Funiculus sociatus GB2-C1: one gene and its partner. The main gene of each other region encodes a partner of the protein of the gene in region 2 in a complex. Links are inferred from orthologs where the notes say so. Each region holds a gene or a part of one and is shown on either strand. Other genes may lie near its edges. The genes, in order: secY and secA.

The links.
Region 1: the proteins of secA (region 2) and secY are in contact, whole or in part, in a crystal structure (PDB 3DIN), measured with the Thermotoga maritima proteins. The link is inferred for Funiculus sociatus GB2-C1 from one-to-one orthologs. Residues at the interface, in WP_004082002.1 of Thermotoga maritima: Glu261, Ala262, Arg263, Lys300, Ala301, Arg302, Thr303, Ile304, Ile305, Leu323, Tyr324, Asp325, Pro326, Val329, Ser330, Tyr333, Ile336, Lys340, Phe345, Val349, Glu363, Phe364, Tyr374, Ser375, Gly376, Gly377, Glu393, Ile395, Thr482, Ser483; in WP_004081795.1 of Thermotoga maritima: Glu108, Gly109, Glu110, Glu111, Ala236, Glu237, Arg238, Arg239, Ile240, Thr241, Ile242, Gln243, Tyr244, Ala245, Arg246, Arg247, Val248, Thr249, Gly250, Arg251, Arg252, Val253, Tyr254, Gly256, Ala257, Ser258, Thr259, Tyr260, Leu261, Pro262.

Annotation. Positions count from the first base shown.
Region 1 is NZ_JAMPKJ010000033.1:8,456-22,760, reverse strand. What follows is about bases 1-2,839. They hold secY (preprotein translocase subunit SecY), read right to left. Parts: upstream 2,171-2,839; coding sequence 830-2,170; downstream 1-829. Other genes in these bases: rpsE (30S ribosomal protein S5), read right to left, coding at 2,805-2,839; rplO (50S ribosomal protein L15), read right to left, coding at 2,224-2,676; NDI42_RS16250 (adenylate kinase), read right to left, coding at 264-830; infA (translation initiation factor IF-1), read right to left, coding at 1-110. Outside these bases: more of rpsE, read right to left, coding at 2,840-3,329; rplR (50S ribosomal protein L18), read right to left, coding at 3,432-3,794; rplF (50S ribosomal protein L6), read right to left, coding at 3,797-4,336; rpsH (30S ribosomal protein S8), read right to left, coding at 4,460-4,861; rplE (50S ribosomal protein L5), read right to left, coding at 4,886-5,431; rplX (50S ribosomal protein L24), read right to left, coding at 5,522-5,887; rplN (50S ribosomal protein L14), read right to left, coding at 5,887-6,255; rpsQ (30S ribosomal protein S17), read right to left, coding at 6,424-6,669; rpmC (50S ribosomal protein L29), read right to left, coding at 6,681-6,935; rplP (50S ribosomal protein L16), read right to left, coding at 6,939-7,358; rpsC (30S ribosomal protein S3), read right to left, coding at 7,431-8,159; rplV (50S ribosomal protein L22), read right to left, coding at 8,255-8,617; rpsS (30S ribosomal protein S19), read right to left, coding at 8,669-8,944; rplB (50S ribosomal protein L2), read right to left, coding at 9,042-9,905; NDI42_RS16165 (50S ribosomal protein L23), read right to left, coding at 9,975-10,277; and more genes. UniProt on the Escherichia coli protein: The central subunit of the protein translocation channel SecYEG. Consists of two halves formed by TMs 1-5 and 6-10.
Region 2 is NZ_JAMPKJ010000074.1:18-14,879, reverse strand. The notes cover bases 11,467-14,862. They hold secA (preprotein translocase subunit SecA), read left to right. Parts: upstream 11,467-11,845; coding sequence 11,846-14,662; downstream 14,663-14,862. Other genes in these bases: NDI42_RS24355 (diheme cytochrome c), read left to right, coding at 11,467-11,693. Also shown: DNA-processing protein DprA, read left to right, coding at 1-287; NDI42_RS24410 (GNAT family N-acetyltransferase), read left to right, coding at 500-1,675; NDI42_RS24405 (Gfo/Idh/MocA family protein), read right to left, coding at 1,701-2,813; gshB (glutathione synthase), read right to left, coding at 2,810-3,784; grxC (glutaredoxin 3), read right to left, coding at 3,897-4,154; NDI42_RS24390 (hypothetical protein), read right to left, coding at 4,334-5,239; NDI42_RS24385 (hypothetical protein), read right to left, coding at 6,590-6,757; NDI42_RS24380 (hypothetical protein), read left to right, coding at 6,786-6,926; NDI42_RS24375 (MBL fold metallo-hydrolase), read left to right, coding at 6,960-7,859; NDI42_RS24370 (bifunctional riboflavin kinase/FAD synthetase), read left to right, coding at 7,932-9,056; NDI42_RS24365 (AAA family ATPase), read left to right, coding at 9,355-10,263; NDI42_RS24360 (class I SAM-dependent methyltransferase), read left to right, coding at 10,272-10,946; more of NDI42_RS24355, read left to right, coding at 11,022-11,466. UniProt on the Escherichia coli protein: Required for protein export, interacts with the SecYEG preprotein conducting channel.

The DNA of each region.
Region 1 (14,305 bases), on a different replicon or contig from region 2:
GAGATATGAGCTAATACATTAAATCCATTATCCAAATCAACGCGAAACATAGCATTAGGCAACGATTCTGTCACCGTGCCTTCCATTTCAATTAAGTCTTGTTTAGCCAAGTTGTCTTTTCCTCAATTTTTCTGTTTTTAGACGCGCATCATAGGGCTGATTGTCGGTCAAGGCTTTCTTAACATATTTTATCAAAAAATCAACCCATCGGTTTGAGGTCAGTACCCGCTGCTAGTCTGGCAACAGACTGACCCCAAAAAAGATTAATGATGCACCACCTGTTTGAGTGCGTTAGTGACTTCATCAAGCGAGCGATCGCCATCAACTGAAACCAACTTCGAGCGATCATTATAGAAATCAATCAACGGTGCCGTCAGGGAGCGATATACTTCCAAACGGTTGCGAATGACATCTTCCTTATCATCACTCCGGCCTTCCTTGCGCCCTCGTTCCAACATCCTTGCGACCAACACTTCATCTGGGACTTCCAGGTTAAGCGCGTACTTAATACCCTGGTTCAATTCCTGTAGCAGTGAATCCAGAAAAGTCGCCTGGGAGACGTTACGAGGAAAACCATCCAAAATCCAACCAGGTTTGGCATCAGATTCAAGAAGGCGATCGCGGATCATATCCAAAATCAGCTCATCAGGAACCAACTCACCGCTATCCATGTACCCCTTGGCCTTTAGACCGAGTGGAGTTCCAGCAGCCTTGGCATTTCGTAAAATGTCACCCGTGGAAATGTGCGGAATTTCCAGCTCCTGAGCCAGAATTTGTGCTTGAGTTCCTTTTCCCGCCCCAGGCGGCCCCAAAAAAATCAATCGCGTCACTACTGCTTCACCATTCCTTCATACCGCTGGGAGATGACATAAGTTTGAATTTGCTTAGCTGTATCAATTGCAACACCCACCAAAATCAGCAAAGAGGTAGCTCCCAGCCCCTGAAAGGTAGTAATCCCAGTAACACTTTCCACAGCTGTTGGCACGACTGCCACCAAACCCAAAAAGATAGCGCCTAAGAATGTCAATCGATTCAACACCCGCTCAACATACTCGCTAGTGGCACGACCCGGACGAATACCAGGAATACTGGCACCCATCTTTTTCAGGTTCTGTGACATATCTACCGGGTTCACAATCAGAGAAGCGTAGAAATAGCTGAAAAACAGAATCAAGATGAGATAAACCGTCACATAAACCCACGGCATCTGACCACTTGGGTTGAGAGCATTAGCAACCTGGGTCAAAATTAGATGGAGTTGAGACAACAACTGGTTGTTGCCACTGTTTTGAGTAATCTGAGCTAGAAAACTAGGGAAAATCAAAACCGAAGACGCAAAGATGATCGGCATAACGCCGCCCTGATTGAGTCGCAACGGCAGGTAATTAGTTCTTTCCCGATAAAGTCTTCTGCCCACCTGACGGCGTGCCGAAATAATCGGTATTCGCCTGGTTCCCTCCTGAACAAACACAATCCCCAGGATCATCACCAGGAACACTACGAGCAGAATAATTACAGGACCCACATTGCGATTATCAAGCTGGGCGTAATTAATAGTTTGCCCAAGGGAACGAGGTAGAACCGCCACGATATTGATAAAAATCAACAGTGAAGCACCGTTGCCAATTCCCCGTTCAGTAATCAGTTCCGACACCCACATGACAAACATTGAACCTGCTGTCAGTGCCAGTGCTGTCTCGGCCATGAACAGAGGCCCGCGAACATCCGTCGCATAACGCTCAAGCCACCCGGCAATGAAGGTACTTTGAAGCAAAGCTCCCCCCAGCGCTACATAGCGAGTAACCTGAGAGATTTTTCGCCGCCCTGCTTCCCCCTCATCCTTCTGCAATTTCTCCAAAGCTGGGATAGCAGCTGTGAGCAACTGGATAATGATGGAGGCATTAATATAGGGCAAAATCCCTAAAGCGAAAATCCCCAAGGCAGAAATACCGCCCCCTGAGAAGATATCCAAAAATCCAATTAAGGGGCTATTTTGAATATCTCTACCAAACGCGGCTCGGTCAATACCTGGTACGGGCAGAAAGATGCCAACGCGAACTAAAATTAGCAGACCGATGGTAACTAGCAGCCGGCCCCTAAGACCAGCTGCCTGAGCCATCTGCAAAAAAGTTTCCTGAGCAGTTGGAGTTTTATCTCGACTAACAACCATGAAGCGATACCTCTACGTCATCGAGCAGGCGCTGGCACACACAATGCTTAACCCTATCGGGCAGCGACAACTTCGCAGCTGCCGCCAGCTGCTTCAATTTTGCTGCGAGCCGAGCCTGTAAAAGCAGCTGCTTTTACATTCAGAGCCACGTTCAGATCCCCGTCTCCGAGAATTTTTAGAGGCCCGTCGTTGGAGGTGACAATACCACGATCTATTAATGAGGTTAGGTTCACCTCTGTATCAGCAGGGAGTGATGCCAGCTTACTTACGTTGATCGTAGTGTACTGTTTACGATTTACGACCGTAAAGTGCTTTAACTTGGGTAGGCGGCGGTAAAGGGGCATTTGTCCACCTTCAAATCCGGGTCGCGTACCCCGACCGGATCTTGATTTTTGTCCGCGCATACCAAAGCCACCGCTAGCGCCTTGACCAGCTGCAATACCGCGACCTATGCGACGGCGGCGCTTCTTTGAGCCTTTTTTAGGAACTGCGTCTTCTAATCTCATGTCTTTTGTCCTTTGTCAGTTGTCAGTTGTCAGTTGCCAGTTGCCAGTAGACGTTTGAAGGTTTGAACGTTTCAACGAGAAACCTACCCAACGTTCCAACTTTCCAACTCTTGCCTGACCACTGACTATTAAGCGTAGAGGTTTTCAATGGGGATACCGCGTTCTTCAGCCACATCGGAAAATGTCCGCAAGGTGGAGAGAGCGTTGATGGCGGCTCTAGCGTTGTTCAAGGGATTGTTAGAACCCAGCTGTTTTGCTAGGATATTGCGAACCCCAGCTAATTCCAGCACCGTGCGAACGGCACCCCCGGCAATTACCCCTGTTCCAGGGGCTGCTGGCCGCATCATCACTTTGGCACCACCACCGTCACCGTTGATGGGATGAGGAATGGAATTTGATTTAGTCAAAGGGATGTCAATCAAATGCTTTTTGCCGTCGGCGACACCTTTACGAACAGCTCCAATTACGTCGCTAGCTTTGCCGACACCAACACCAACTTGCCCACGCTCATTGCCAATAACGACGATGGCGCGGAAGCTGAGTTTTTTACCGCCTTTGACGACCTTGCTGACGCGACGGATTTGGATCACCCGTTCTTGAAATGTAGTTTCTTTTTCCCGACGTGCAGAATTTTTACGACGTTCTTTTGCCATTGCTTTATCTTGAACCATTACAGTGAAAGTAAAAACTAAAAAGGCAAAAGCAAGAAAACTAGGAAAAATATAAAATTTCTTTTACCTTTTGCCTTTTGTCCTTTAAAAATCCAACCCAGCTTCGCGGGCCGCATCTGCGAGGGCTTTGATGCGACCGTGGTAAAGGTTGCCGCCGCGGTCAAAGACAACTTTTGTGATACCAACTTCGAGCGATCGCTCGGCAATTAGCTTACCTACTTCTACGGAGGCTGCTACATTCGCTCCTCCTTCTAGGCGCGATTTCAGCTCTGGCTCTAGGGTAGAGGCAGCAGCTAGGGTACGCTGTTGAGCATCGTCAATCACCTGAGCATAAATATGCTGGTTGGAGCGAAAGACGGCTAAACGAGGGCGATTGCCTGTACCGTTCACCTTGCGACGTACCCGCCGATGCCGACGGTGAATTGATTCTTTCCGAGTTAGCTTCATTTTTACTTCTTACCTGCCTTTCCAGCTTTACGTCTCACCACTTCACCGGCGTAGCGGATACCTTTACCCTTGTATACTTCCGGTGGGCGGACAGCGCGAATTTTGGCTGCAATGTTCCCCACGATTTCTTTATCAATACCGCTCACAATGACATTGGTGTTGTTTTCCACCGCCATCTGAACGCCTTCTGGGGGGTCAATTTGCACCGGGTGACTGTAACCCACGTTCAAAATTAAATTGCGACCTTGAACTGAGGCGCGATAACCGACACCCTGGATTTCTAAACGTCGCTGGAACCCTTGAGAAACCCCATCAACCATGTTGGCAACCAAAGTCCGCGACAAGCCGTGGCGCTGGCGAGCTGCACGAGATTCATCCCGTCGCTTCACTACAATCGTTTCGCCTTCCTGCTCGATGATCACCTGCTCTGGCAGAACCCTGGAAAGTTCACCTTTAGGGCCTTTAACTGCCACATGTTGACCGTCAATGGCAACTTGAACTTTAGCGGGAATATTAATGGGGCGCTTGCCAATACGAGACATAACTAATTACTCCTTTTTTTTGTCAGTTGTCCCTGGGCGTTTGAACGTTTGAACGTTTGAAAGTTGTTAGAACAAAAGTCCCTTTCTAACGTTTTAATTTGACAACGTTCCAGTGACCAATGACTACCAGATGTAGCACAGCACTTCCCCGCCTACCCCCTGACGCCGCGCATCCCGGTCAGTCATAATGCCACTGGAGGTAGAAATGATCGCAATTCCAATACCGCCCAGCACACGGGGTAAGTCTTTACGGTTGGAATATACCCTAAGTCCTGGTTTGCTGACCCGCTTCAATGTGTTGATAATCGGTTGGCGATTCTTGCCTTTGTATTTTAAGGAAACCAGCAGGTGTCGCTCGATGCCCTCGCCAACTTCTTCAAAATCAGCAATGAAGCCTTCAGCTTTCAGGACTTGAGCAATGCTCTTCGTCATTTTCGTTGCTGGTATTTCTGTTGTTTGATGCCGCGCCATATTCGCATTCCGAATGCGAGTCAGCATATCTGCTATTGTGTCGTTTGCCGCCATTGTTCCCTCCTTATTATGACTGCCTCAGTTATCCCGGAAGGGCATTCCCATTTCTTTGAGTAAGGCGCGGCCCTCTTCGTCGGTATTTGCTGTGGTGATGATTGAAATGTCCATGCCACGAATTTGATCGATGCTGTCGTATTCTATTTCTGGAAATATCAGCTGCTCTCTAATGCCTAAGCTGTAATTTCCTCGACCATCAAAGCTCTTGGGACTGATACCGCGAAAGTCCCGAATGCGTGGCAATGACAGGTTGATTAATCGATCAAGAAAGGCATACATCCGATCTCCTCGTAGTGTTACCATTACGCCCACTGGCATACCTTGACGAAGTTTAAAACCTGCGATCGCTTTTTTCGCCCGTGTCACCACAGGCTTTTGACCCGCGATCTTGGCAATTTCGTTAAGGGAAGATTCCAGCGCTTTAGCGTTAGTAGATGCCTCTCCTAAACCTCGATTAATCGAGACCTTTACAATTTTGGGTACCTGATGGACATTGGTGTAATTAAACCGATCTGTCAGTTTAGGAACAATTGTCTCTTGGTACAGCGTTTTCAGTTTTTGTGCCATTGGTTTTTTCCTTCATGCCCTGGGCTTGGTCAGGGAAAATAGTAGTTAACAATTAGCCGACTGGCAATTAGCTTGCACAGCTAATTGCTATTAGTCAATGATTTCTCCAGTCTTTTTGAGCATCCGCACTTTACGACCTTCTTCATTAAAGGTGTAACAAATGCGGCTGGCAATTTTTTGGCTGGTCGAATAAAGCATAACGTTAGAGCTGTGAATCGGGGCTTCTATCGTAACGATTTGACCGGATTCACCTTCTTGCTGAGGTTTGACGTGCTTGGTTTTGATGTTAACCCCTTTAACAATTACCCGGCTTTCTTCGGGAATCGCTTTTAATATTTCACCAACCTTGCCTTTATCTCGACCAGCGATTACTTGCACTGTATCGCCCTTTTTTACGTGCATTTTATAGCGCACTTTCGGCTGGGAGCCGTTTCTTTTAAACTGTTTTGTTGCCATTAGAGTACCTCTGGAGCCAGGGAAACAATTTTGGTGAAATTTTTGTCGCGCAGTTCCCGTGCGACTGGACCGAAAACGCGAGTTCCCCTGGGGTTGCCATCTGCGTTGATGATTACGGCGGCGTTATCGTCAAAGCGAATACTCATACCGCTGTCCCGGCGCATATTCTTCTTGGTGCGGACAATTACGGCTCGTACAACGTCGGACTTTTTGACTGCCATGTTGGGGATAGCGTCTTTGACAACGGCGATGATCACATCGCCAACGCCGCCATAGCGCCGACTGCTGGCACCTAAGACGCGGATGCACATCAATTTGCGAGCGCCGCTGTTATCTGCGACATTTAGGTAGCTTTGAGGTTGAATCATAGTTTTGAGTTTTGAGTTTTGCTCCAGCTGGATACTTCCGTTGCTCCGGAGTTTTGAATAATAGTTTTGAGTTTTAAGTTTTGAGTTTTGAAGCCGGAAGAATTTAAGAAATTCTAGACTTGGAATTTTTAACTCAAAACTCAGCTCTCAAAACTCATAACTTTCTTATTAAGCCTCGCGATTGAGAATTTCAGCGACTGTCCAGCGTTTAGTGCGACTCAAGGGGCGCGTTTCTGTAATTCGGACGCGATCGCCCACTTTGCACTCATTCTCCTCATCGTGAGCCTTGTACCGCTTCGTGTTTACCACAATTTTTCCGTATTTCGGATGTGGCGAACGGTTTTCCACGGCGACCACTACGGTCTTTTGCATTTTGTCGCTGACGACCACGCCAACTCGTTCTTTAACTGCCATTGGGGTCTACTCTACTCCTGGGATTGTGCATCTGGCTGCGGTTCTGGGGCTGGCTGGTTATCCGTTGCCGCCCGTTGCCGCTCACCTTCCACGGTCAACAGCTGACCTAACCGATGCTTCATATGCTTGAACTGATGTGGCTTTTCCAGGCGTCGGGTTGCCTGTTGCATCCGCAAATCAAACAGCTGCTGTTTGACAGCTAAAATCTCATCAGCCAGTTCTTGGTCATTTAAATTTCTGGCTTCTTCTATCTTGGGCAGAGGCATAATTTACACCTGTTCCCCTTCACGTGTGATGAACTTTGTTTTAATCGGCAATTTGTTGGAGGCCAGACGCATTGCCTCGCGGGCAGTTGCTTCCGGTACCCCGGCAATCTCAAACAAGATCCGCCCTGGCTTGACTACAGCTACCCAAAACTCTGGTGAACCTTTACCAGAACCCATCCGGGTTTCGGCTGGACGCATGGTTACTGGTTTGTCTGGGAAGATACGAATCCAGATTTTGCCACCCCGGCGGATATAGCGGTTCATGGCTCGACGGCTGGCTTCAATTTGGCGGGATGTAATCCAGGCTGGTTCTGTGGACTGGAGGCCAAAGTCACCAAAGTTTAGGTCACTGCCTCTGGTTGCCAACCCGTTCATCCGCCCGCGCTGCTGTTTGCGAAATTTAGTTCTTCTGGGACTTAACATGATTTGTCCTTTGCTAACTGCTAATTGCTAATTTCTTCTTACTAATAGCGGATAGCTATTAGCAATTAGCTATTACTCATTTGAGCGGTCTTCAAATTGCTGGCGGCGGCGCTGTTGGCGACGCCGGGGTTGAGCATTATTAGGAGCAGGCACTTCTTCCTGACCTGGAATAACCTCGCCTTTGAAGATCCAAACCTTAACGCCAAGAATCCCGTAGATGGTTTTGGCGGTGCGGTAAGCATAGTCGATGTCTGCCCGGAGGGTATGTAGTGGTACTCTACCTTCCCGCGTCCACTCGGTTCGAGCAATTTCTGCCCCATTTAACCGTCCGCTTACTTGCACTTTAATTCCCTGGACTTCAGCGCGTTGAGCGCGTTGAATTGCCTGACGCACGACTCGCCGGAAGGAGACTCGTCGTTCCAGCTGCTGGGCGATGTACTCGGCAATCAGCCCCGCATCGGCATCCACCCGCGCCACTTCAATAACGTTGATCCGGATTTGCCGATTACTGCCGCCTAGAGCTTCAAGAAGCTTGGAGCGTAATTCTTCAATGCCTTGACCACCTCGACCTACCACAACACCCGGTCTAGCTGTGTGGATTTCCAAATCGATTTGGTCGGCTTTGCGCTCGATCCTCACTTGAGAGATACCAGCGTTAGCGAGTTTTTTCTCCACTACCTGCCGAATGGTGTGGTCTTCTTGCAGGAGTTCTGGGTAGCGCTTAGCATCCGCAAACCAACGGGAGCGATGTTCTTGGGTGATACCCAGTCGAAAACCAATTGGATGAATTTTCTGTCCCACGAATGCTTCCTCTAAATCAGTGCTGAGTGATGAGTGCTGAGGACTGAGTAAATGATTTAGTAAAACTGTTACTCATTCCTCATAACTCAGTTCTGTTATTTTTCTTCTGTGTCTGGTGCAACGGCTACTGTGATGTGACACGTTGGCTTGCGAATCTGATAGGCGCGTCCTTGAGCGCGGGGCCGGAAGCGCTTCAAGGTTGGCCCTTGGTCAGCATATGCCTTAGAGATCACTAATTTCGCTGGGTCTAACCCGGCGTTATGCTCGGCATTGGCTGCTGCTGAGCGCAGTACATCGCGGACTGGATCGCAAGCCCGATAGGGCATAAATTCCAGTACAATCAGCGCTTCACGATATGACCGCCCCCGAATTTGGTCGAGAACTCGCCGCACTTTGTGGGGGGACATCCGGATGTAGCGGGCGATCGCTTTGACTTCTTCTGTAGTATCAACTGCCATAGATTTCTCCGTTTTAATAATTCTGAATCTTGTCTAATTCAAAATTCAAAATTATCTCTTTGCCTTGGAATCTTTCGAGTGTCCCCGGAAAGTACGAGTAGGAGCAAATTCGCCTAACTTATGTCCTACCATTTGCTCGCTGACGTAAACTGGAACGTGCTGACGACCATTATGAACCGCGATGGTGTGACCCAGCATTTGCGGCAAAATTGTTGAGGCGCGAGACCAAGTTTTGATCACCTGCTTTTCGCCTCTGGCGTTCAAAGTTTCAACTTTTTTCAACAGATGATCCGCAACAAAAGGACCTTTTTTAAGAGAACGACCCATACTTTACATAACCCCAAATTATTTTTGATTTCTGATTTCTGATTTTGGATTTTGGATTTATTGGCAATCTAAATTCCAAAATCTAAAATCTAAAATTCTAAGATTCCCGACCGCCACGACCCCGCTTAGAAGCTTTACGACGACGACGAACAATCAATTTACTGCTTTGCTTCTTAGGCTTACGAGTCTTATAGCCCAAGGTTGGTTTACCCCAAGGGGTCACAGGTCCGCTTCTACCAATCGGTGCGCGTCCCTCACCACCACCGTGTGGGTGGTCAACTGGGTTCATGACGCTTCCTCTCACCTTCGGACGGCGGCCCTTCCAGCGGTTGCGACCTGCTTTACCTGCACTCAGGTTTCTATGCTCAACGTTGCCAACCTGTCCAATCGTGGCGTAGCACTCGCGGCGCACCATCCGGACTTCTCCGGAGGGCAACTTGATGGATACATAACCACCTTCTTTTGCTACTACCTGAGCAGTGGCACCAGCAGCACGAACAATTTGACCACCTTTACCTGCTGTCAGTTCTACATTGTGAACGCTAGTTCCCAATGGAATATTGCTTAACGGCAAAGCGTTGCCAATCTCGATGGGGGAGTTGGAACCTGCGGTGATAAATGTGCCTACCTCTAACCCTACTGGGTGGAGAATATAGCGCTTTTCTCCATCCTGGTAATAAAGCAGGGCAATGCGAGCATTACGATTAGGATCGTACTCAATCGCTGCTACTTTTGCGGGAATATCTCGCTTATCGCGGCGAAAATCTATCACCCGATAGAGGCGTTTGTGGCCGCCACCCCGACGGCGACTGGTAATTACCCCGCGATTGTTGCGACCTTTGTCGCGATGGTTAAAGTGGGTTAGTGATTTTTCCGGCTCACTCTTGGTAATTTCGGCAAAATCCGAAATTGTAGTCTCGCGAGTGCTGGGGGTGTAGGGCCGATAGGAACGGGTACCCATAATTTAAACTCTTAGTTGAACTGCTAAATGTTGAGTGTTATTTTGGATTTTTTATTTAAAATCCAAAATTTAAACTTCTGGGAACAGGGTAATTGAGTCACCGCTTACTAAGGTTACGATCGCTCGTTTGTATTGAGGCTTAAACCCGGCAAATTTGCCGACGCGACGCTTACGGCGTGGTAGGCGAAGGGTGTTGACGCTCAAAACCTTTACTTTAAACAGGTCTTCAATTGCTGCTTTAATTTCGGGTTTGGTCGCTTTGGGAATTACTTCAAAGACGTACTTGTTCTGCTCCATGTGCAGAGTGGCCTTTTCGGTGACTATGGGGCGATAAACCATATCCGCCAGGTCGCGGCGATTAAATTCACTCACTGTAAACCTCCTGAATTTTGGCGAGGGCAGATGGCGTTGTTACAATTTTGTCAGCGTTAAGCAGGTCAAAAATATTCAATTGGTTAGCAAAAATTAGCTTCAAATTGACGATATTTCGGGCTGACAAATAAACGTTTTCTTGGCGCTCTGGCAAAATGAGGAGGATTTTTGATTGTGGATCGACTCCCCAACGAGCGATCGCTTCAACCAATTCCTTTGTTTTTGGTTTGGGCAACTTGTCGCCAAATTCCTCAACTACAACCATGTCCTCGGCGCGGTCAGCGATCGCTGTTCTCAACGCCAAACGCCGCTCCTTGCGGTTCATCTTTAGGTCATAGTCTCTTGGCTTGGGTCCGAAGATCACACCACCACCACGCCACAAGGGTGAACGAATCGAACCCGCACGAGCGCGGCCTGTCCCCTTTTGTCTCCAGGGTTTACGTCCGCCTCCCCTAACTTCAGCGCGGGTTTTGGCGCTAGCGGTGCCTTGACGAGCATTTGCCTGCTGCCGGACTAATGCCCGATGCACAATATGTGCGGCGTTCTCTTCTTTGGCAACCTTTAATTCTAGTGTCGCCTGCCCGACTTCTTCCCCATCCCAATTGTGTACTACACAGTTAACCATATGCTTAGTCCGAGAGTCCTTTGTCAGTTGTCCGAGAGTCTTTTGTCAGTTGTCTTTGAAGGATGACTAATGACTAATGACTAATGACTACTTTCGACCTACCTTTTTGGCAGGCAAAATATTGACGAGCGCACCTGGTTTACCGGGAACCGCTCCCTTGATCAGCAGCAAGTTTCGTTCCGCGTCTACCCGCACTACTGTCAGTTTGCGAATTGTGACGCGATCGCCACCTAAACGACCTGCCATCCGTTTCCCTGGATACACACGCCCTGGTGTGGTTCCAGCACCCGTCGAACCGGGCTGACGGTGGTTTTTGGAACCGTGAGACATGGGTCCCCGCTTGAAATTGTGACGCTTCTGATATCCGGCAAAGCCCTTACCGATGCTTGTACCGATTACATCCACAATTTGACCCGCAGTAAATAAATCTGGCTTTAACTGCTGACCCAGCTCAAACTCACCTACGTTATCTAGGCGATACTCCCGCAGTTTCCTTAAAGGAGCAGCGCTCGATTTTGCCAAGTGTCCCAACAGGGGTTTGTTCAACGCCTTTGGTTTCACTTCTTGATAACCAAGCTGGACGGCAGCGTAGCCATCTGTGTCCTTGGTTTTAATTTGCGTTACAGTACATGGCCCAGCCTGGATGACTGTTACAGGAATTGCTTTTCCTGTTTCGTCAAATACTTGGGTCATGCCGAGTTTGGTTCCGAGGATACCAATAGGCACGGCTTTTTGGTTGCTCCCTTTTACACACTACAAAGAGGCGGTGTTGCGATCACTCGCCACACCGACAAGCTCTTACAAACGTTTTCATTCGTTGCGATCAGACCAGCCAGAGATAGCACTGCCTCGCATTGAATCGAAGCAAGCTTTTAAGAAAGCTTTTTAAGCTTTCCCCTCAGATGGTGTGAACCTATTCGACCGTCGGATATGCGACAGAAGGGCATTGCCTATATTCGCGGGGACTTAAGCAGCTTTATCTACTCAGTATCCCGAGAAGGCGAATGTGGTTTTTCCGGTGCTTTGAAGATTTCCGTCAAGAAGCCTTCTTTTATACCATCGCATGAAGCGAAATCGCTGGGAACAATGAACTTTCTATTCTTATGACTGCACAGCCTTTTAGCTGAAAGCCTAATGTCCCTTTACCCGATCTCGACCTCAGCGGCAATAACCGCCTGAATTTTGACCACAATTGTTTACTATAAACCCTTTCTTAAGAATTGTCTACCAACCGCTAATTTTTTTTTGTCTTGTCCCAGTTGATAGGCTCCTCACCACCCAACTATAATAAATCCGCAGCACTCATTAACAAAACTTAAAGCAGGGTAGAAGATAAATATATGGCACTTATCACCATCGGCAATCAATTTGTCAAAGGACTGGAAAAGGAGGGGGCTTTGGGGATGTACGTACCCTTAGAAGGAGGCTTTGAGGGACGTTACCAGCGGCGGTTGCGTGCAGCTGGCTATACCACGTTACGCATTACTGCAAAAGGACTAGGCGACTTAGCTGCCTATTTAACAGGCGTTCACGGTGTGCGTCCCGCGCATTTGGGTAAAAAAGACATTCGTACTTATTTCATACCGCCTGTGGTGAATTACCAATTGGAACACCTACCCCCCAAGTCGAAGGGTTTAGTGTTGTGGATTATCGAAGGAAATATCCTCTCGCGTGAGGAAGTGGAATATTTAACCGCTTTGCCAAGCATGGAACCGCGAGTAAAAATTGCGGTGGAGATGGGGGGCGATCGCGCATTCCGTTGGACACCGCTGAAGAATGCGATCGCTGCTGCTTAAGCAACCGATTTTTTCTAGCGATCGCCCACAGTCCCGCGACAACTGCTCATTTCCTACAATCGTCAAGCATTTTTACTTAGCCCCGCAGCAACAACTCGGTTGTGGGGCTAACTTATCCCTATCAAAAATCACCTGAATCGCCCAAATTATAACTACTACAACCCATTAAACCATTTAGTTTTGATACCTTTAAAGAAGCAAACTAATAAGGCAAACTTTTATGGTGGAAAACCGCGACTATACCTTAATCATTGACAAAAGCGGCAGTATGTCACTAATAGACCAGCCAGGAAGTAAAAGTCGCTGGGTGGTCATGCAGGAATCTACCCTAGCCTTAGCGAGTAAATGTGAAGAATTCGATCCGGATGGCATTACCATTTATCTATTTGCTAGTAGATTCAAACGCTACGACAATGTAACCGCCAGTAAAGTAATGCAAATTTTTCGGGAAAATGAACCATCTGGTCGTACCGATTTGGCGGGAGTTCTCCAAGATGCAACCAATAGCTACTTTCAGCGCAAAGCAACCGGACAAACTAAGCCAAATGGTGAAACTATTTTAGTAGTTACGGATGGGGAACCGGATGACCGAAAAGCGGTGATGAAAGTAATTATTGAAGCTTCTCGCCGCATGGATAGAGATGAAGAACTGGCAATTTCGTTTATTCAAGTTGGCGCAGACGCACAAGCCAGTAAATTCCTTAAAGTGCTGGATGATGAACTGCAAAGTGCTGGTGCCAAGTTTGATATTTGTGACACAGTAACCATTGATGACATGGAGGACATGACCCTGACTGAAGTGTTAATAAATGCCATTATTGACTAACACATAGTTTAATTTTGGATTTGGAATTTGGATTTTAGATAAGTGAGCGTGTATCTAAAATCTAAAGTCTCAAATCTAAAATTTATTGGAGGTATCGAAATTATGGAATCGATAGATGACATACTCGCGTCAGTTAAGGCTGAGTATGAAGAAAAAGACAACCCCAAACTGCTTCACAAATCGCAACAACTGAAAGAAAAGCTAGTGAACCCGCACGCGATCGCGCCGTCTGTAGAGGTTGTCGAGAATTTCCCCCTGCAACCTGGGAAAAATAACTTGTCTTACTCCCATGAAGATAGCGTACTAGCTCAAGTTAAGGCTGAATTTGAGGAACAAGAAAAAGCCCAAAACCTGAAAGAACAGCAACAACTAGCAGAGAAAAAAATTAAGCAGGAACAAATTAAGCAGCAGCAAAGAGAGGCACTAGCAAGCCAAGCGAAGGAGTGGCTGAAAAATTTAAACCCACTCTCAGAAGAAGGTCTTTGGTTTGAAGAATTTGCGTATGCTTACCCAGCCAAACTAGATGCAGCGATTGATTATCTTCAAGCTTTGCGGGAAACGCAACCGTAAAGAGTCTAGAAGTAACTAAAACTTTTTATTTTTTTAATCTCAATCTACTTAATAGTCTCAGCCAGTGGGCTAGGCTAGATCAGTAGACCCTGACGATCGCAGGAGATTATCTCTTTGTGGAAGGAGTATCTGTGGCACAAGACCGAGACTATACATTAATCATCGACAAAAGCGGCAGTATGTCTACCCCAGAACCACCGAGTGGGAGAAG
Region 2 (14,862 bases):
AGGGAGCTATGTCGTTTCTTGATGAAGCACATTTGTTAGAAATGTTAGGAGCAATTCCACAACTCGATTCGGTGCAGCAATTAGAGTTATTTAATCAATCTCCCTTGCCGGATTTGGAACCAGAACTCAAACAAGTTTTTCAAGTTATTTCCCTTGAACCTGCACCGTTTGATTTAATTGTGCAGCAGGCTGGTTTAACGCCAGGATCTGTATCTAGTGCGCTGTTGCAACTAGAATTACTTGGGTTAGTATCGCAATTGCCGGGAATGCGCTATCAAAGATTTTAGAAGCAACGCTTTTAGAAAAAATACCTCCTAATGGATGAACCAGTAAGGTGAATTGCTCTCACCCGCTTGGATGAACTGGTTAAGGGAAGCGATCGCGCGATCGCTTCAGTAATTTATAAATACTGATTGCAGTTTTGTAAGGTAGGCAATACACGCAAAATACAGTCTTATAGCTAACACTAAAAACGCAAATTACCAATTACCAAATTTAGATGACACATAATATTGAATTTGGCACCTTTTCCAACTCTGACGAAAGTCAACAACTTTTGGCATTACTGTGTCAGTGCTTCAATGCTCCACCCAGCGACGATCAATATTATGCCAATCTTATCGGCTTAGACAACTTTCGGGTAATCCGCAAAGATGGACGAGTAGCTGGAGGATTAGCCATCCTTCACATGGGACAATGGTTCGGTGGCTCTAGTGTACCGATAGCAGGAATCGCATCTGTTGGCATTGCTCCCGAACATCGAGGAACAGGCGTAGCGGCGGCAATGATGACAGAACTTGTCAAGCAGCTTTATGAAGCAGGTGTTCCTATATCAACACTCTACGCCTCTACAAGTGCGCTCTATCGGAAAGTTGGTTACGAACAGGCGGGGAACTATTGCCGTTTGTCGGTGCCAGTAGACAGTATTCTGCTAAAAGATCGCAGTCTGCCCATTTTTCCAGTAGCAGCAACTCAGCACGAAGTTTTTCACGAATTATACCGCCAACGAGCGATCGCATCCAGTGGCAATCTAGATCGAAATCAGGCAATTTGGAAAGGAATAATCGAGTCCAAGGAAGAAACAATTCACGCCTATCTAATTGGTGCTGAAGATAAACCACAAGGTTACATTATTTTTAGCCAAAAGTGGGGAGACAAAGGCTACAACCTACTAATTAGAGACATGGTGGCAATAACACCAGCAGCAGCACGCCGTCTGTGGACTTTCTTCGCCGATCACCGTTCTTTAGCAGAGAATGTTATTTGGCGGGGTATGGCCATCGACCCTTTTTTAGGTTTACTTTCAGAGCAAACTTACAAAATTACTGCTTTAGAAAGATGGCTTGTGCGAGTAATTAATGTGCCAAAAGCCCTTTCATTACGCGGCTATCCGGCGGGTGTAGAAGCCGAATTGCATTTGGAAATTCAGGATAACATTCTACCCGATAATAATGGGAAGTTTATCTTAGCAGTTTCCGGAGGTCGCGGTGAAGTAACTAAAGGCGGGAGGGGAGAATTACGCTTAGATGTGCGTGGATTATCGCCTTTATTCACAGGTTTGTTTACACCTCATCAACTGCAAACAATTGGGCAAATTGAAGCAACTGCTGATGCAATCGCCGCAGCAACGCAAATATTTGCGGGTTCGGAACCTTGGATGTCCGATCATTTTTGATAACAAGTTCGGAGTAGCGTGGCAATTAACGATTAGCCAGGAACTTCTCAAAATTCGGTACATCCACCCAGCAACCTGTTTCATGGGATTGATGGGTTAAATCCATTAATAGTTGAGAATAAACCCCTTCTCGCAGCGATGGCGTGACTGCTTTTCCGGCGTCAATTCCTTTCACCCAGTTGTCTACAACTCTGATAAATGGTGCCAAACGCCCATCAGTGTAATTTTGGGGAAACAGCAAATGATTAGGAATTTCTATCTCAGCTAGGGATTTACCCACGCCTGCACCCCAGAGGCGAAAACCATGAACGTAATCTTTTTGATTGTCGCTGCCCAAGACTAACGTCCCGCGATCGCCATATACTTCTATCCAGTGGGTTCGGCTTGCATAAACTACGGAACTGATACAAACTTGGCACGGCGTACCATCCGCCAAAAGCAGCATCAACGTACAAGTATCATCAGCATCCACAGCCTTCATTTCCCCCGTCTCTGGAACTGGACGAAAGGGAATTCCCGTAATCAACTGGGCGCATAGTCGCTGCACGGGTGCAAACAACCAACTAATATAATCAAAAGCGTGAGAACCAACTGCCCCCAAAGCACCGCCGCCTTGGTCTTTCCGAGCATACCAGTTCCAAGGGCGTGAGGCATCAGCGCGACTCGACACCAACCAATCTATTTTAATCAGGCGCTTTTCTCCTACATACCCTTCTGCCAATAATTGAGCAAATTTTTGCCATGCGGGGACAAAGCGAAATTCAAAATCCATTGTAGCGATCGCGCCAACATCGATCGCCATATTGTGCAGTTCTCGCGCTTGGGATGCTGATAAAGCTGTCGGTTTTTCCAATAATAAATGCTTCCCAGCTTGCAACACAGTCTTTGCCATTTCGTGGTGCAAAAATGGCGGCGTTGAGATACTGACAGCATCAACATCCGACAGGGTAACGATTTGTTCTAGGTTGTCGCCAGCGTGAGGAATGTTATGGGCAGAAGCGATCGCTTTTGCTTTCTCCAGATCCCGGTGATAAACTGCCACTACCTGAGTGCGCGGATGTGCCTGAAATCCGGGAATGTGGATTTTCTGACCAAATCCCGTGCCTACAACGGCTACGTTAACATTGCTGAGTGTCATGCTATTGCCGATTTAAACTTTTCCACCCATTCAACCACTTGATGACCTAAACGAGTGCCATTTAGTCGGTCGGCTTCCCGGATACCAGTGGGACTGGTAACGTTAACTTCAGTAAGGTAGCCGCCAATTACATCAATACCAACAAAAATTAAGCCATCCCGTTGTAATGTGGGCGCTAGTTGGGTGCAAATTTCCCGCTCTCGTTCGGTAATTTCCGTCTCAGCGACTCTACCACCGACTGCCATATTACCCCGAAATTCTTTACCTGTGGGAATGCGATTTAACGCCCCAATTGGTTCGCCATTGAGTAAGATAATTCGCTTATCTCCCTCTTTAGCGGCAGGTAAATAGGTTTGTACCATGACGGGAACTCGTCCCTGAAGGGTACTCAGTTCAATTAGGGAATTAAAATTGCGATCGCTCGCATCTAAAAATAATATCCCTTCTCCCGCTTTCCCACCCAGCGGCTTTAATACAGCTGTCCCTTTTGCTTCCAGAAATTCGCGAATTACCCCTTTATCGGCACTGACAATCGTTTCTGGAATTGCCTCTGTAAACTGGAGTGCATACATCTTTTCATTTGCTTCTCTCAGCCCTTTGGGGGCATTGATAACCAACGTTTTAGCAGGATCGATATAGTCCAGAATGTACGTCGCGTAGAGGTAAGGAACCGTCACTGGCGGGTCAGTCCGCATGAAAACCGCATCCATTGACTCAAGGGGAGAGAGCGTGCGATCGCCCACAGCAAACCACACCGGATCTGCCACCCACAGCCCGTTCACCAGATGCACTGGTGTCAGTTGCACAGGCTCCAGCACCGCCCAAGCCTTGCCATCCACCACACTCAATAAATTAGCCTGAGTTATCCAAACCTCATGACCAAGTACTTGCGCGGCTTCCATCAGCGCCACGCTGCTATCGTGACCAGGATCTAGCCGTTCGATGGGGTCAATGATAAATGCAAATTTCATTTTAGATATCAGCTAGCGGCTTTTTGTTCATTGTCGATTGTCCGTAGACGTGTGAAGAGGAAAGAAAGTTGGAACGTTTCAACTTCCCCACTCTTCACAGACCAATGACTTCTTATTGCAGGAGTTGATCAAGTTTACCTTGAGCCTCTAGGTCATAGGTATCATCGCACCCACCGATGTGCTGATTGTTGATGAAAACCTGAGGTACTGAACTCCGCCCATTAGCTCGTTTTGCCATTTGCGATCGCGCTGCCTCGTCCCCATCGATACAATACTCTGTATACTCAACGCCCTTTTCATCTAGCAAAGCCTTGGCGCGGATGCAGAATGGGCATCTGCTCCAGGTATAAATTTCCACGTTAGCAGCCATTTTGTCCTTAAATATTCATTAATATTTGTTAATCCTAGTCTATCCAAGTACATTAACTTTTCCCTGTCAAAATTAAATCCCTTAAAAAAACGCCTCTCACTTCCTTAAGAAGTGAGAGGCGTTTTAAGTAATACGTATCTCTACAGGAGAAAAAACTGTCCTTTAAATAGCCTTTGAGACTACTTTTTGATACCTTTGCGACTTTTGCCGAAACCCCAGGTTACTAAACCTGTCAGTAAGATGGCACTCATTGTATTCGGTTCAGGAACTTCCTTGGTTCCGCCTGTGTTACCACCTGTGTTACCACCTGTGTTACCACCTGTGTCACCATCTGTGTCACCACCGTTACTGTAGTCAACTCCGCTACCGCCATTGCTATAGTCAACGCCAGTAGTACCGCCTGGAGTTGGTACGGGAGTTGGTACGGGAGTTGGTACGGGAGTTGGAGTTGGAGTTGGAACTGGAGTTGGAGTTGGTTTGGGGGCGATCGCAACCGGATTATTCACAAAGGCTTCACTTCCCTCATTACCAAAGGCTTGGACGTGGAAACCCAGGCGCAGCGCACCGCTTGTCAAATCGCTAAAGACATTGCTTAACGTTTTGCCTGGATCTAAATTAAACAGGATACTAACCCATTCTCCAGGATTCACACCCATCTGTGACGTTGGCTGGTTAGCATCCACTACGAAATCTTCTGAAAACTTGACAGTATTCCCGCCCGGTAGATTACCTTTGTTCGCCTCAGAAAACGACACTCCGCTGCCGCTATCGGTAATTGAGATTATGTTCTTCAAAACGCTGGAGTCATCCCAGTAAAGTTGGGTGATCGAAGATAGTTGCGTTCCGATGTTGCTGAACTTAAACAAAACCTGAGTAGCGGAAAGAGTCTCTCCACCGCTAGCGTCGGTAACATCTACAAACAACTGGGATTCCCCAGTTGCCTCGTTCATGGCGTTATTGTGAGTAATGTTGCTAAATCCAAACTGAATGGCTTGCGCTTGTGTGGCGGTTAAGGCAGAAGATACAACAGCAACACCAGCAGCCAGCAAGGAATGTCCAATTAATGTCGAAAATAACCGTGTCATTGTAATTAAAACCTGAGTCTGTTTGAGCGTGTATTGAAGTTGCGCTAGGGGAAGCTTGATATTTCACTTCCATGCTGGGTTGTAGATAGCAGGAAGGTTAACCCTGATTTTAATAATTGGAACTTGTAGCTTAGCTTTTTTTTAATCAAAGCTAATGTTTACCTAGCTGCTTCAATTTCTACTATATCCACTGTTTAGTTTAGTGTCTATTACTAAAACGCAATCTTTTCTGTATCTTCATTTACTCTGAAGTTTTGATTAAAATACTGTGTAATTTACTGATACATATTCATAAATATATCTGATATTTATCGGTTATAGCCTGACCTGTACTTATGGACGAACCACCAAAAGTCCTGCGGGAAAAGGGTTCTGAGCCAAGCAAAAACTTTTAATAGAAAATATTTATAATTAATTATTGTAAGTATTACTTATTAACTATAAATTCAATATCAGCATAAATACGTAAACGAAATCAGTAACAGGGTCTGGCTTAGGCAATTTTAAGTATATTCCGATTATGAGTAGCCTTAAATATAAATTAGACAGTTAAAAGACACAAAAAGTTCTCAAGCAATCCTTGCAAGAGTTGGGGAATATTTTTTTCATTTGTCAGGCAGGTGTTTCTCCGGCAACAGGCTATAATAGCCAATCCTACGGTTGACAACCTATTTAGTAAGCTGGCGTGTATTTGATATTCTTGAATTTGTCAATAAGGAAATCGTTAGCCAATAAGTAACCGAAGCCCATATTTATTCGGGTATTTACCGAAAAACATGGTAGTAAATGAGGTTGCTAAAATTTGACGCAGTATTTCCCCGCAGAGGCTAGACTGGTTAGAAATCAACACTTAGCAGAAAACTACTGATGAGCGATCGCGCTTGAGCAGTATATATTTACAAAAGCAAGTTCATTGCCCCTTCTGGGAGGTTAAAGAGCGATCGCTTGGCTCTTTGAGTAAATATTTGGGAAATTACCTAAATTTGTAGGGGTAAGGCATCGAATAGATCGGGAAAAGAGGTATTCGGGAAGAGGAAGACGACACAGTTGCATTCTTGGGTTCCACAAGGCAAAGCAACGGGCAAAATACCGATCCAATCGCCTCCGCTCCTCCTCACTCCCTTTGATTGTCAAACAGTGTCACTCAAATACGCGATAGACTATAGCCTAGACTCGATAATATCCTTGTCAAGGCTCCATATAGCCTACTGCCGATGTTAATGTTGAAATACAGGTGTGCAGAGCGAGTCCAAACACAAAGCAGATTTTATGCTGTAGCGGGTTATATAAGTTTTGAGAGTGAGCCAAATCACAAGTTTATATTGCACTAAATGGCAGACGTTTTGGCGACTAAACTGCTAAGCTTTTTAAATTAATACCAAGAGCTAGAGTCCTCATTCGGACGTGCGTCCCAGAAGAGGCAGTAGCGTCAAAAAAGTTTCCCCAAGAAACGCTTGGTCTATCGGCACCTGCAATCATGCCAGTGAGCAGTTGTGATTCATACTTAAATTTAAGCATAGGGTCGTCTACCAAAGCACTTTTTAGTATGTCAGTAGAAGTTATACCATTTGGTATAGCTTGCCAACCACGGTTCGACCTAGCGCTTGGGCTAAACAGAGCAGGGCATTTCCACGCGATCGCTCACCTGGATGGCACAAACTATATGCAGAACCGAAAACCTTACTGATGGATCGCAATCGGAACCCTACAGGGAACACCCATGTCTAGCATACAAAACCTATTCACAATTCACTTTTGGGGCGTTAGAGGAAGTATTGCCTGTCCGGGGCCGGAGACAGTCCGGTATGGCGGCAATACACCTTGTGTGGAGATGCGCGTGGGTGGTGAACGCCTGATTTTTGATGGCGGCACTGGTCTACGAGTTTTGGGGCAATCGCTCCTGTCCCAAATGCCAGTGGAAGCTTATATGTTTTTCACTCACTCCCATTGGGATCACATTCAGGGGTTTCCCTTCTTCGTCCCTGCTTTTATCAAAGGGAATCGCTTCCACATTCACGGAACGATTGCTCCCAATGGCTCGACGCTGGAGCAGCGCCTGAGCGACCAAATGCACCACCCAAATTTTCCCGTACCTTTGCAGATCATGGGAGCAGATTTAAAATTCTACGATCTGCCAGTAGGTCAAAAGGTGGAGATTGGTGAAATTACGGTTGAGAATGCGCTCCTGAACCATCCAGGGGAAGCTGTGGGTTATCGCGTTAACTGGCGGGGCTGTGCGGTTGCCTATGTTACGGATACAGAACATTTGTCAGACGGTCTAGATGAAAAAGTTTTGTGGCTGGCGCGGAATGCAGATGTCCTGATTTATGATGCCACCTACACCGATGAGGAATACTCCTCGCCAACATCCTCTAAAGTCGGCTGGGGACATTCCACATGGCAGGAAGCGGTGAAAGTGGCGCGGGCAGCTAATGTGAAAAAACTGGTGATTTTCCATCACGATCCCCTACACAATGATGATTTTCTTGATCGCACTGGCGAGTTAGTAGCTCAACAGTTTCCCGATGCGATCATGGCTAGAGAAGGGTTGTCAATTCAGGTAGCGCCCCCTACTGTGCAGAATGCGATCGCTCAAAAAGAGGCAGGTGTCTCAGCCTGAAACAATTCATGGTCAATAGTCAATTAGAAATTGGCTACTGACTAATTACAAAATTATGTAAAAATGTAAAGCGTGTGGGTTACTTCTTCTCCTAACACTGCTATAACACCAACCGCTGTTGCTCTGGGAAACTTTGACGGAGTTCATCGTGGGCATCAACAGGTAGTCAGACCAATTTTAGAGGTTTCTGGCGCTCCTGCTGCCCTGACGCTTCCTCAATCGGCCCTAAATCGGCGGGAGCAACACCATTGGCTGAGCCTGCGGGAAAATGCTCATCAGTCCTCAGAAACGGGGATGCAAACAGATGAACATCTGATCTCAACGGTAGTGACGTTCAATCCGCATCCCAGAGAGTTTTTTACTGGTCAACGCCGAGGGTTGCTGACACCCCTGGCGGAAAAGGTGCGACAACTCAAGACAATGGGTGTAGAACAGTTAGTGCTGTTGCCATTTGATCGCAAATTAGCTTCCTTGAGTCCGGAAGATTTTGTAGAAAAGATTTTGGTGCAGCAGCTCAAAGCCCGTCGCATCAGCGTAGGAGAGGACTTTCGTTTCGGGTTTAAGAGAGCCGGAACAGCAGCAGATTTAAAAGCGATCGCAGCCTCCTATGGCATCCCAGTCACCCTCGTACCCTTGCAAACTTGTGAAGGAGAACGTATCAGCAGTTCCATCATTCGTCAAGCTCTAGAGTCAGGAGATTTAGAGCAAGCAAACCGCCTGTTAGGGCGATCCTACACCCTCACAGGATTAGTAGTAAAAGGGCAGCAACTCGGCAGAACCATCCGATTTCCCACCGCCAACCTGCAATTGCCTCCAGAAAAGTTTTTGCCCCGTTTTGGCGTGTATTGTGTCAGAGTCTATAACGAAGTCGAGAGCCTTTCGCAAGTCACACAGCCACCGCCAAAAGCCAATATAGAAACCCGAGCAACTAGCCTCACCACAGCAAAAGATGCTTCTGTCTTGCCTATAGAAGCCATTGGTGTGATGAATATAGGCTGTCGCCCCACTGTAGAAGGAACTTCTCCCACAGTAGAAGTTCACCTGTTAGATTGGTCTGGGGATTTATATGGAAAGACCCTAACAGTGAGCTTAGAAAAGTTTTTGCGTTCAGAACAAAAATTTACTTCTCTAGAAGCCCTCAAAGCCCAAATTCATGCAGACTGTGAAGCTGCAAGAGCTTTTTTGAGTAGTCATTAGTTATTATCAGCCGGAAAAAGCGATCGCATCTTGCACCAGTCACGATGAGCAACACAATTTTGTCCTAGAACAAAGCCACGAACTAAAGTTTGGGCTAAAAGCTAAAGTCAGTTTTAACTGGCTGAAATACAGATTTTATTAAAGAAAAGTTTCAACTCGTTAAAATCGGTTTAAACTTTCTAGTGTGAAATTTGTTTCAAAGCTTATGATAATAGGTTCAATTCAGGTAAGTAAAGAAAACCACTGACAACAGACCATAAATTAATGACAATGGAATAATAACTAATGATTAAAGACTATGAGACAACGTATTGAGCAGCTTAACCAAAATTTAAGCCGTACTATTGTAGGAAAAGCAGATGCCATTCGCTTAGTGCTGGTAGCGGTGCTTTCAGGCGGTCATGCTTTGCTCGAAGATGTCCCCGGCGTTGGCAAAACTTTACTGGCAAAATCTCTGGCACGCTCCATCGACGGCAAATTTCAGCGAATTCAATGCACCCCTGACCTTTTGCCTACAGATATTACCGGAACGAATATCTGGAATCCCGCTTCAAGAGAGTTTGAATTTTTGCCAGGGCCAGTGTTTGCTAATGTGCTGCTGGCAGACGAAATTAACCGCGCTACACCCCGCACCCAGTCTGCTTTGCTAGAAGTGATGGAGGAACGACAAGTTACCGTAGATGGAGTTTCTCGCACTGTACCTAGTCCGTTTTTTGTCATCGCCACTCAAAACCCAATTGAGTATCAGGGTACGTTTCCCTTACCAGAAGCTCAAATGGATCGCTTTACTCTTTCCTTAACCTTAGGCTATCCCACAGAACAAGAAGAACTCCAGATGCTGCAACGCCTCGCTGAAGGCGTGACAGTAGAAGATTTGCAACCGTGTATTTCTCTAGAAGATGTGCAGGAGTTACGGCGTTTATGTCAGGGCGTGAAGGTGGAGATATCTTTGCAACAGTACATCCTTGACTTGGTGCGGGCAACAAGGGCAGATGAAGAAATTACTCTGGGTGTAAGTCCTCGCGGTACAGTTGCCTTACAGCGAGGCGCTCAGGCACTAGCTTTTCTGGAAGGGCGGGATTATGCTATTCCCGATGATGTAAAATTTTTGGCACCTCACGTTCTTTCCCACCGTCTCATACCATCTGGCGGTCGCCGTGCTAAGACAATTGTGGAGCGACTGCTGCGCTCAGTTCCCATCCCGTAAGCGAGAAAATGAATATTGAGCAAGCTTTTAATGCTGCCGCAGCAGATTATGATAAGTTACGTCGCACCCTGATTCCATGTTTTGATGACTTTTATGGAACGGCAGTTCAGGTCATACAAATTGAGCGTACAGTACCGCTGAAGGTTCTTGATTTGGGTGCGGGAACTGGACTTTTTTCAGGTATGGTTCAGGCAGCATTTCCTGTAGCAGAATTTACCCTGATTGACTTAGCCGGTGAGATGTTAGAAATAGCTAAGTCTCGATTTAGCAGTATGGGTAAGTCTCCCAGAATTGTAATTGACGATTATGTTAAGGCTGATTTGGGAGGGCCATATGATTTAGTTATCTCCGGCTTATCGATACACCATCTATGCGATTTTGACAAAGAACGTCTTTTTGGGCGAATTTACGATGCCTTGAGTCCAGGGGGGATGTTCGTCAACGCGGATCAGGTACTAGGCACAACTCCTGAATTAGAGAAACTTTATCGACAACAGTGGATTGACAAAGTTGGCGCTATGGGTATTTCAGGCGAGGAACTAAATGCTGCCAAAAAACGTATGGAATATGATCGCATGGCACCTCTGGAGGATCAACTTGGTTGGTTAGAAGCGGCTGGTTTTGGGGACATAGATTGTTGGTACAAGAACTTTAGTTTTGCGGTATTTGGTGGGCGCAAATGAAGCGATTCTGGAATGCGCTCTCCTTGTGGGCGGGGTTTTGACTGCTAATGCTGCTTTGGAATGGGTTTTGTGAGGATGGGACGAAAAGTTAGATCGACACAACGGCAACAACTAAGGAAAGAAGTAGCGAAAGGCGGTAAACGCAAGCGATCGCTATTTACTTTATTCTTGCTACTTTTAGTCTGGAGTCTTATCTTGGGCTGGGGGTTGGCACAAGCAAGGGATGTCACCAGTCAGTCGTCAGTGAATACTCAACAGAGGTCAATGAAAGTTGAAACGTTGGTAGGTTCTAATAACTTGGCAGCTTTCCAATCGGACATCTCTCAAGCGCCAACAAACAAGGGACAAGCGACAACTGACCCGGTTTCCGGTCGCCTCCAGCTAGGGCAACAACTTTACTTGGACAACTGTGCCACCTGCCATCTTGCCCTACCTCCAGGGGTTCTCCCTAGCGAAACCTGGCAAAATCTGCTGCAAGAGACGCAGCAGCATTACGGAACCAAGCTACCGCGCATCATCACTCCCACACTTTTACTCATGTGGGACTACTTGCGTACTTATTCTCGTCCACAGTTAGAAAAAGAAGCAGTGCCGTATCGGGTCACAGAATCTCGCTACTTAAAAGCACTCCATCCCCGCATCAACCTGCCCCAACCAACTACACTCTCCAGCTGCCTTACCTGTCATCCCGGTGCCGAGAAATATAACTTCCGTAGTCTGACCGCTGAATGGGAAAATTCACCCTAGCTTGGGTGGGATGCCCGTACCGTTTCAGCCTGAACGAAAATGATACGATAATTTTAGGTTTTAGATTTTAATCCAAAATCTAAAATCATCGCCAGCGGAGAAACTCCTTCGCCCCGCAAAATCTAAAATTCTTAAGTTCTCTCTATCCTGCTATGTTTAAAAAAATACTGGGCGATCCTAACGCACGCAAGTTAAAAAAATTTCAACCTTACGTTGTAGACGTTAACCTTTTCGAGGAAGAAATCCAGGCGCTGTCGGACGAGCAACTAACAGGTAAAACAGCGGAATTTAAACAGCGCTTAGCAAAAGTTAAAACATCGCGGGAACGCGAAGAAGCTTTAGATGAACTGCTCCCAGAAGCCTTTGCTGTAGTCCGGGAAGCTGGTAAAAGAGTTTTGGGAATGCGCCACTTTGATGTACAGATGCTGGGTGGCATAGTTCTACACAAAGGTCAAATTGCTGAGATGAAGACGGGGGAAGGAAAAACCCTGGTGTCAACTCTGCCTGCTTACCTAAATGCACTCACGGGCAGAGGGGTTCACGTAGTCACGGTTAACGATTATCTGGCAAGGCGCGACGCTGAGTGGATGGGCCAGATACATCGGTTTTTGGGCTTGAGTGTAGGGTTAATTCAATCTGGGATGGGGCCACAGGAACGCCAGAAAAACTACGCCTGTGATATTACTTACGCGACGAATAGCGAACTGGGCTTTGACTACCTGCGCGACAACATGGCAACCTCAATGGTTGATGTGGTGCAGCGTCCGCCAAATTATTGCATCATTGACGAGGTGGACTCGGTATTGATTGACGAGGCACGGACACCACTGATTATTTCGGGACAGGTAGAACGCCCCACAGAGAAGTATATGCAGGCGGCTGCGATCGCGGCTGCTCTGGAAAAAGAAGTGGAAACTGACGGCTCAAAGGTTGGGCATTACGAGGTAGACGAAAAAGCCCGTAACGTACTGATGACCGATGAAGGGTTTGCCAGAGCCGAACAGTTGCTGGAAGTCAAGGATTTGTACGACCCGAACGACCCTTGGGCGCACTATATCTTCAATGCGATTAAAGCTAAAGAGTTGTTTAAAAAAGATGTAAATTATATCGTCCGCGACAATGAAGTAGTGATTGTGGACGAGTTTACAGGTCGCGTGTTGCCCGGTCGTCGTTGGAGTGATGGATTACACCAGGCGATTGAAGCAAAAGAGCGGGTGGAAATTCAGAATGAGACGCAAACACTGGCGACAATTACCTATCAGAATTTCTTCTTGCTGTATGACAAGCTAGCCGGGATGACCGGAACGGCGAAAACTGAGGAAGCTGAGTTTGAGAAAATTTACAAGCTGGAAGTAACTCAAATTCCCACCAATAGAGCTCCCGGACGGCGGGATATGCCAGATGTGGTCTACAAGGCAGAGGCAGGAAAATGGCGCGCGATCGCTGAAGAATGTGCCGAACTGCACAAACTTGGACGACCAATCTTGGTGGGAACGACCAGCGTAGAAAAGTCGGAATTGCTGTCAACTTTGCTTAGCGAACTAGAGGTTCCCCACAACCTGCTGAATGCGAAACCGGAAAATGTGGAGCGAGAGTCGGAAATCGTCGCTCAAGCGGGACGCAAAGGCAAGGTGACGATCGCAACAAACATGGCGGGACGCGGAACCGACATCATTCTCGGCGGTAATTCCGATTACATGGCACGTCTGAAGCTGCGAGAATATTTTATGCCCAAGATTGTGCAGCCATCAGAAGAAGATAGTTTTGCCTTAAGCTCTGTTCCAGGGGCTTCTGGACGTGCGCCCGCACAGGGATTTGTTCCGGGTAAGAAGGTGAAAACTTGGAAAGTTAGCCCGCAAATCTTCCCGACACAGTTATCGCGGGAGACAGAACAAAAGCTGAAAAGTGCGGTAGATTTTGCCGTGCAGCAGTATGGTGAACGGAGTTTGGCAGAATTGGAGGCGGAGGATAAGATCGCCGTTGCTTCCGAAAAGGCACCGACTGACGATCCGGTAATCCAAAAGCTGCGGGAGGTTTACAACTTAATTCGCAAAGAGTACGACATCCTTACCGAATCAGAACATGAAGAGGTGATAAAACTTGGCGGTTTGCACGTCATCGGGACAGAACGCCACGAATCGCGTCGGATTGACAACCAATTGCGCGGTCGGGCGGGTCGTCAGGGCGACCCAGGCTCAACGAAGTTTTTCTTGAGTTTGGAAGACAACCTGCTGAGGATTTTTGGTGGCGATCGCGTGGCAGGATTAATGGATCGGTTGCGCGTAGACGAAGATATGCCTATCGAATCCGGAATGCTAACGCGCAGTCTGGAAGGGGCGCAGAAAAAAGTCGAAACCTACTACTACGACATCCGGAAGCAGGTTTTTGAGTACGACGAGGTGATGAATAACCAGCGTCGCGCTATCTACGCCGAACGTCGTCGCGTCTTGGAAGGTCTGGATTTGAAAGAACAGGTGATCCAGTATGCTGAGCGCACAATGGATGACATTGTGGATGCCTATGTCAACCCAGAATTGCCTTCAGAAGAGTGGGACTTAAACAGTCTGGTAGCAAAAGTCAAGGAATTTGTCAATCTTTTGGCAGACCTGGAGCCATCTCATCTAGATGATATGGGTGTAGGGGAAATCAAAACTTTCTTGCATGAAGAAGTGCGAAAAGCCTACGATCTCAAGGAATCGAATGTAGATCAAATTCAGCCCGGTTTGATGCGACAGGCGGAGCGGTTCTTTATTTTGCAACAGATTGATACCCTCTGGCGGGAACACTTGCAAGGAATGGATGCTCTCCGCGAGTCGGTGGGTTTGCGCGGCTACGGGCAAAAAGACCCCCTGATTGAGTACAAGCAGGAAGGTTATGAAATGTTCTTGGACATGATGACGGATATCCGCAGAAATGTGGTATATTCCCTCTTCCAGTTCCAACCCCAAGCTCAGCCGCAAGCAGTTTAAATATAGCGGTTCTTCAATCAGAAAGTCGGAACAAGAGAACCCCACGCGAACAGCCAACCAGAGTTGGGAGTGGGGTTCTCTTATTAACCGGTAATTAGGGCTTGCTGAATAAATAATGGAAGACCCAGAGAAGGCTTGATTAGTGATTCAAGCCGACAATAATATAAGTTTTTGTTTTTCCTCATTTATCGAGCCATAGC